DNA from 2 places in the Leptospira neocaledonica genome. Region 1 is predicted to be linked to the other one. Evidence: riboswitches for the same ligand, from Rfam matches in the RefSeq annotation. Region 1 holds a riboswitch; the other holds the start of a gene.
What was found. A riboswitch is a leader RNA that binds a small molecule or an ion and turns the genes downstream of it on or off. The one in region 1 is predicted to bind cobalamin.
Positions count from the first base shown of each region.

Region 2: linked by a shared signal. The riboswitch ahead of CH365_RS10245 (TonB-dependent receptor plug domain-containing protein) and the one ahead of CH365_RS02330 (CbtB domain-containing protein) in region 1 are both predicted to bind cobalamin.

Region 1 is NZ_NPEA01000001.1:507,575-511,437, forward strand. It holds gene CH365_RS02315 (two-component system sensor histidine kinase NtrB) at 1-758, shown strand, start outside; gene CH365_RS02320 (Crp/Fnr family transcriptional regulator) at 802-1,485, opposite strand; gene CH365_RS02325 (SDR family NAD(P)-dependent oxidoreductase) at 1,578-2,432, shown strand; cobalamin riboswitch at 2,508-2,691, shown strand; gene CH365_RS02330 (CbtB domain-containing protein) at 2,830-3,012, shown strand; gene CH365_RS02335 (CbtA family protein) at 3,003-3,818, shown strand; gene CH365_RS02340 (CbiX/SirB N-terminal domain-containing protein) at 3,815-3,863, shown strand, end outside.
Region 2 is NZ_NPEA01000005.1:216,416-220,278, forward strand. It holds gene CH365_RS10235 (CapA family protein) at 1-511, shown strand, start outside; gene lsa26 (surface adhesion protein Lsa26) at 760-1,500, opposite strand; cobalamin riboswitch at 1,876-2,045, shown strand; gene CH365_RS10245 (TonB-dependent receptor plug domain-containing protein) at 2,071-3,863, shown strand, end outside.

The sequences.
Region 1 (3,863 bases):
ATTTTGCAGTCCAATTCCAAGATATTACCAAACACCATGAATTGGAAAAACAACTCATCCATTCTCAAAGAATGGAGTCGATCGGGTCCCTGGCAGGAGGTGTAGCTCACGATTTTAATAATATTCTGACAGTGGTATTAGGTTACACTACTCTCTTGGAAAAAAACGCAACGTATCCTGAAAAAATTTTACAATATTCTGAAATTATAAAAAAGACTGCAGAAAGAGGTTCTTCTCTAATCAAACAACTTTTGACCTTAGCGAGAAAGGTAGAATCAGATCTAAAACCTTCTATCGTAAACGACTTGCTCTCCGAGGCAGTCCACATTGCTGCTTCTACTTTTCCTAAATCTATCCGGGTAATTTCCGACCTTCCCCAAGATCCGATTCTGGTCCAAGCGGATCATACTCAGATCCATCAGGTTTTTCTGAACTTATTCTTAAATGCAAAGGACGCAATGCCAAACGGTGGATTACTTTCTATCAGATTAAGAATGGAAGATGGAGAATTTATTTCCCCCGAACGAACTCAAAAGACTGCGGTGATAGAAATTATAGATAGCGGAACTGGGATAGATCGAAAAACAATTCGTAAAATATTTGATCCTTTTTTCACAACAAAAGAGCCGGGAAAAGGAACAGGTTTAGGACTTTCTATCGTATATGGAATTTTAGAAAATCATAAAGGAAAGATCAAAGTAGAAAGTGAACTTGGGTCAGGTACAAAATTTTCCCTTTATTTCCCTGCATTGGAATAGGAGAATTTCAAACATTCTTCCGTTTCTAAATTTTGTAAGAAGTTTATTTTTGTTCCTTCCAAATCCTATTTCGGATCCTACTTAAAGACACTGGGGTAATCCCTAAAAAAGAAGCGATATAATGTTGCGGAATACGATTTGCAATATCCTGTTGCTCTTTGATCAAATTTAAATACCTTTGTTCCGGACTATCCCTGATTCTCGACAAAAACAAGTTCATATAAGTATCAAACCGTTCAGCTACGTATTCCAATAAAAAATCCCGGACCTCCGCATTTTCTCTATAGATAATTTCAGCATCTTCTCCGCTTAAGATTAATAATTCCGTTGGCTCTATACTTTCCACACTCAAGTGGCTGTCTCTATAAGTACCTCTATAACTATGAATAGATGTGATCGCTCTATTCTCGGGAAAAAATGCGATCGTTATATCCCTGCCCTTATCTTCGAATCTTAATCTCAAACATCCTTTTTTAACGATGAATATATTTTTAGTATAAACTCCTCTTTTGATGAGCACGGTTTTTGCCGGGACCTTCTTTTCCTTTAACATGGAGGTATAACGGTCCCAATTTTTTTCCAAACTTGGGATCTTCTTCTTTAGATTTTCCAGAAAAGGTATGTCCTGCATTATTTTGGCCTTGGATTCTCCCGTATTCAGTATCATAGGAATGAAAAGGCAAGATTTGTTTTGGGACCAAACCGGGAATTTAAGATTTTGGAACAAGTTCTCGAATTCTTTATTTAAAAAGTTTCGAATTAGATTGAATAGTTTCCTAAAAAGGGAAACCTTGCCCGCATCGAAGAGAATTTTTAAATATGTCATTTAGCAGATACAAAGGTAAAAAAGTATTTATAACAGGCGGCTCCGCAGGCATAGGCAAAGGAATTGCCATGGAATTAGCTAGGGCTGGAGCAAGTGTAATCGTTTCAGCCAGAGGAAAGTCTAACTTAGAAAAAACAGTCCAGGAATTGAAGGCTGTAGGAACTCCAACGGCTATCTTCGGATTCGCAGTTTTGGATGTTTCAGATAAAAAGGCCCTTGAAAAAGAAGCCAAAAAGGCAATCCAAACCTTAGGAGGACTAGACCTCCTAATTTGTAGTAGCGGTTTTGCAAAAGCAGGAGAAGCTTCCGATCTGGACGACGAAGTTTATAGAAATCTAATGGATGTGAACTACTTTGGTCACGTGAATAGTGCACTTGCATTTAGGGATCATTTTGCTAAACAAAAAAGCGGAGAGATCGTATTCTTAGCCTCTACATTGGCATTCTTTTCGATCTACGGATATGGGGCTTATTCGGCAAGTAAGTTTGCTATCGTAGGTTTTGCACAAGGTTTTCGCCAAGAAATGATGCTTCATGGTGTGAAGGTGAAATTATTTCTTCCTCCTACTACAGACACTCCCGGTTTGGAAAAAGAGAATACAGATAAACCTGAATTGAGTAAGGAAATAGAAATGGGATCCGCATTAAATAGAGTGCATTCGATTGATTCAGTAGCGAAGGCAATTTTAAAATGGATCCCGAATACTAAATTTGTCGGATACACAGGTTGGGATTCATGGCTTCAATATTTTTTATTTAGACATTTTCCCGAATTCAGTATTAAACTTACCGATTCCGAATTAAAAGCGGCTCAGTCCAGACTAAATAAGAAAAAACAAAAAGTATAAGCAGCGACTATATATTTTTATTCGATCCGAAAATAAAATACTATACAAAATGGCGCAGCTAAATAGATCCTAAAATCTCAGTCTATTTTTGTAGGAACATAGATGGTCTCATCTATGGGAAGACGGTGCAATTCCGTCACGGTACCCGCCGCTGTAAGAGGGACGAAAGGCACAAGATGTCACTGGGTGTAAAACCTGGGAAGACGTGCCGAGTAGGTTGATCTCGAGTCAGAAAACGACCTTACAAAAATCCTGAAGCTACGTGACCCAGTCTCGGATGTAAGACGATTACGTAACTAAACTCAATAATTTTGCTTATACGATGCTTCGGCGCGATCTTTTGCGTTCGAATATCGTTTATATCTTGTTAGGTGAAGATCTCTTAGGAGGGATTTTTATGCGCTCGATTTCCGTTTCGAAGGATTTTTCGGGAGCCAAAGTATGGCTTCGAGGTTCCGTTTTAGCTTTAACCGTGTTCCTTGCATTTTCTACGATCTATGCAGTAGGTCTTGAACCTATGGTGTATTTGCACGATACTTTTCACGATATAAGACATTCTACGGGTTTTCCATGCCATTAAGATCAGGATTTTCTGATCTTTTAAGGACCGGGTTATTATCCGGTCTGGTATCTGGTCTGGTTTTGGGAATTTTAGTTTGTGTTTGGAATCTTCCTCTGATCCTAGAAGCGGAGAAGTTTGAATCCAAATCGATATCTGAAAATTCAGATAAAGCCGAAACGCATGTACACTCACACGGGCATGGAGAAATCCATTCTCATACAAATATGCAGTCCACCCTGTCTGAAAAAACTGAGAATGATGGACTATGGCAAAAGAGGAACCTTGGAACAATCATCGGCTCTGCTCTATTAGGAATTTCTTTTGGAATCTTGCTCTCGGTTTGGCTGATCTTATTCCCTCCTAACGGATTTTTAGAAAGTCCCAACTTTTCCAAAGCGGTCCTCTTAAGTATTTTGTTTACGTTCGGAGGATTTTTAATCTTCTTCGGGATCCCGTTCTTAGGACTTCCTCCTGAGTTGCCAGGTAGAGCCTCGGGTGCATACGATTATCCAAAAAGACAGGCCTGGTGGTATCTCTGTGTAGGCTCCAGTTTAGCAGGTGTTTTAGTAGCTCGGGTCCTTCTAAATTATTTAAGAATTCATAATGTATTAAAATGGACTATGGCGGCGGCGACGGCTCTATTTTTTATAGGGCTTCCCTTCTATCTCGGAGTCCCTAAAATTTCCGAGGATTTTTCCGCTCCAGAAGAGATAAGAATTCAATTCGAATATGTAAGTTTACTCACAAATCTGATTTTCTGGTTTTTATTATCTTCCTTATTTTTTCTTCTCTGGAAACCCCGGCAGGTATTGGGATTCGAATGAAACCTAAATTTGCGGTATTGGTGCTGGGTCATGGAAGCAGGGAAG
Region 2 (3,863 bases), on a different contig from region 1:
GATCGAAGAAGGTGTAGCTCTCGTAAAAGAGGCCAAGAAAAAAGCACAATTGGTTTTTATCTCCGTTCATGGAGGAGCAGAAGGTGGACCTGCGTTGCACGTAAAAAATGAGCAGGAAAGGTTTTACGGAGAATATAGAGGAAACCTGGTCGCACTTTCTCATGCATTGATTGATGCGGGCGCAGACTTATTTATAGGTCATGGTCCTCATTTGCCTAGGGCATTCGAATTATATAAAGGAAAACTGATCGCTTATTCTTTAGGGAACTTTTTAGGATATAGAGTTTTTTCCACGAAAGGATACGGAGGTTACTCTTTGGTGTTGGAAGCTGATTTGGACAAACAAGGGAATTTTATCAAGGGTAAGATCCATCCATTGCAGTTAAGCCAGAATGGAATTCCTGCTCCGGATCCGGATGCAAAAACTACGGAGCTGATCCAATCTTTGACTAAATCGGATTTCCCGAGCAAAGGACCTAAGTTCCAGTCTGATGGAAGTTTTCATCCTTAATCTTAAGCCTCTTCTGTAGGACCTCCAACAAATTCACCCCATATTTTTATTGTAAAATTTACGATTTTATGATATAGGGGAGTGACTTCTCCCACTAACCCACCTCCTCCACCCAAGATCGGGGTGGGGGCCGGTTTCGAATCTACGTAGGAGCTCCAACATAGATTCAAGAAGACATTCTTAAAATAAAACAGGCCGATGTAGGAAATCCCACACCGGCCTGTTGCTTAATAAAACCTTAATGTGAATTACTGGGTCTTACCAGCCGGTTCTAATGCTCCAGCAGGGGCTTTGAAGTTAATCTCATAAATATCATAATGAGAATCTCTCCAGCCTGTTACATAAGCCACAGAAACTCCCAAGAAATATCTAAGTCCGAATTTGAGAGTGTTTGTAGCGAAGGTTGCGATTTCTTCGTCGGTCACAGAGAAAGAATGAACTTTATTTCTGGTTTCATCCAGATACAATCCTTCCCAGGTTCCCACCATGGTTCCCTTATATTCTAAACTTAGAATACGGCCGGTAACGGAAAAATTTCTTTTTCCTCCTGTTTTCGTTTTGCTTACGATTTTATCAGGAAGGCCTTTCGGAAGCGACCTCTCTTGTAGTTGAGCTCCAACGACTTCGTAATCGGAAGACAATGCTACAGGTTCGAATCTGTGGATTCTATATTGGACTAAAATTTCTTGGTTTAAATTTTTGCTTAAGAAGTTCACAACATCCGCGTTTTCAGGACGAACGCTGAATTCTATCTTTTGTTTAGTAGGAGTATAACATTCGTCCTTCAGCTCATCGCAGGTTTCGGAATCGGTTATAGTATAAACTTCTAAAAGACCTTCATAGGATTCGAAAATGACCCCTCTGCTTTCAAATTGGATCAATTTTGCAACCGTCCAACCTTCGGAATACGTTCCGGCCGCGGATAAGGATGAGGTAGTTAAAAGAAAGATTCCTAATAAAAGAAATCTTAAGGATGGAATTCGTTTCATTCGAGTTCGGTGCTCCCTGTTATGTAGGTAGACCCGAAGGGATTTCCCTTTGGGTCACGAATTCGTGAATCCTTTCCGGTTTTTATCTTACATCAAGAAAATATTTCTTTCTATTCTTGAAAAATCCTCCTGTAGGAACTCCTACAGGACGGGTCTTCGTTACTCTGCGTCTTTGCGCCTCTGCGTGAAAAAAATCTAAGGGAAGAGGCGATATGTCAACGCGAGTCTTTCACTTACAAAATCCGCCAGGGATGTGAAGGGCGCGAAGCGTCGTAAGCGTAAGCGAAGGACGAGGACGAATGTCCGAGCCCGGAGCAGCCCGGTCTTGCGTAAGCAAGAGGCGGCCAAACCTTTTTCAGATTGCCCCTCCGACTTGGGTTGGGAACCTGGTCTTGCAAGTAGATCTGAAAAGGGAATCCGGTGAAAATCCGGAGCTGTACCCGCAGCTGTAAACGCCAAAATGGTCTGACAAAACCACTGTCGAAAGACGGGAAGGGTCCGAACCGGGCGTGAGTCAGAAAACCTATCAGAGCTGCTTTCAATACTTTGGCTTTCGGGAGTTAAGGCCTCATGAACAAAAGACCCAAACGATTCGGTAAGATCCTTCATCTAGGGCTCTTTTTAGTTTCCGTCCAAATATTTTCCCAAGAGAACCAAAAGACGGAAACTTCCGCTGTAAAAGTGGTGGGAAAGACCAGCTCAAACTCGCAACCTGAAAATTTCAGAAAGAACCCAACTGGTTTCCAGACTTCCATCGATCTGGACCAATACAATGCACGTTATACGAACCTTCCGGACGTTTTAGAAAGAGAAGCTGGTGTCAGGATCAGAAGATACGGAGGATTAGGTTCTTATTCTACTCTTTCACTTCGAGGAACGAATCCGAATCAAACCAGGATCTTTATAGACGGAGTTCCTTTTAATAATGCCCAAGGAGGAGAAGTAAACCTCGCGGATCTTCCCTTCGACAATCTACAAAGTATAGAAGTTTATAGAAGTGGTGCACCTGTAGGATTTTCTGGATCCGCAATCGGAGGAAGTGTAAATTTAGTTACTAGAACCGGAGGAGGCCCCCCTAAAACTCGTGTTAATATAGGCGCGGGAAGTTTTAATACCGGGAAGAGTAGCGTAACGCATACCGGGACTTATGGCGGGATCGGGACGAGCGTATTCTTATTGGGAGAAAAATCGGACCAAAATTTTTCCTATTTAAATAATCATGGGACCTTACTCGTCAATCCATTGGATGATACGATTGATAGAAGAAGGAATGCTCAGTACGAAAGAACTTCCGGCATGATTGGACTCAGCGGAGACATTGGTGCTACCAAAATCAAATTTTGGAATGATCTAAATTATAGATTTCATGGAATTCCTGGACCTGCAAGTAACCAAACCCAACAAGTTCATCGCAGATATCTCAGAAATACTTCTTCTCTAGGAACGGATACAAAAGGTTTGTTCGACGGGTTATTGAGGTTGGAAACTAGGGCTTTCACTTCGTTTACAAATGACGATCTATTCGATCCTAAATCGGAATTCTCCAAGGGGACACCTAATTCTACGGCTTTTATGGGACAGTCAGGATTCCAGATCACTCCTACACTCTATTTATTAGAATATTATCAAATTTTAAAATTTCATGCGGGGATAGAAAGGGAAACATTCGAAAGATCCAGAAGTACACCTCAAAATATAGATCTAAAATACGAGCCTGGAAAGACTAGGACTTACACTACTTTTCAGGTGGAGGACGAGTTCCGATTTTTTGATGGTAAATTAGTTTTGACTCCGGGAGTTTCTTGGGATTCTTACAGAGATAAATTCCAATCTGACGAGCCTTGGTACAGAAAACAGGATCCATTTGCTTCTGCCACTAAAACTACTGAATTTTCGAATCCTAAGACGGGACTTCTCTGGAGGTTTTGGGAAAAAGAAAATTATTCTTTAGAATTCAAATCTAATATCGCTAGACAATATAGGATTCCTAGTTTTTTGGAACTTTTCGGCGAAGTCGGAACAATCATCGCGAACGATTCTCTCAAGCCTGAAAGAAGTGAAAACGCGGATGCTGGTATTACCGGAAAATATAAAAACGGAGAATTTAAATCGAATATTACGATTTCTTACTTTAGGAAAAGGATCAAGGATATGATTCTTTTTATTCCGAATTCACAGTTCACCTTGAGACCGGAGAATGTGGACTCTGCGAGGATTGATGGAGCCGAAGTCTCTCATAAGACCGAATACAAGGGTTGGAAATTTTTATTAGACTATACATACCAAGAAGCGATCAATACTTCTCCTGCACCTTATCTGAACGGAAAATATCTTCCTCTTAGACCGAAACATGAAATTTCAGG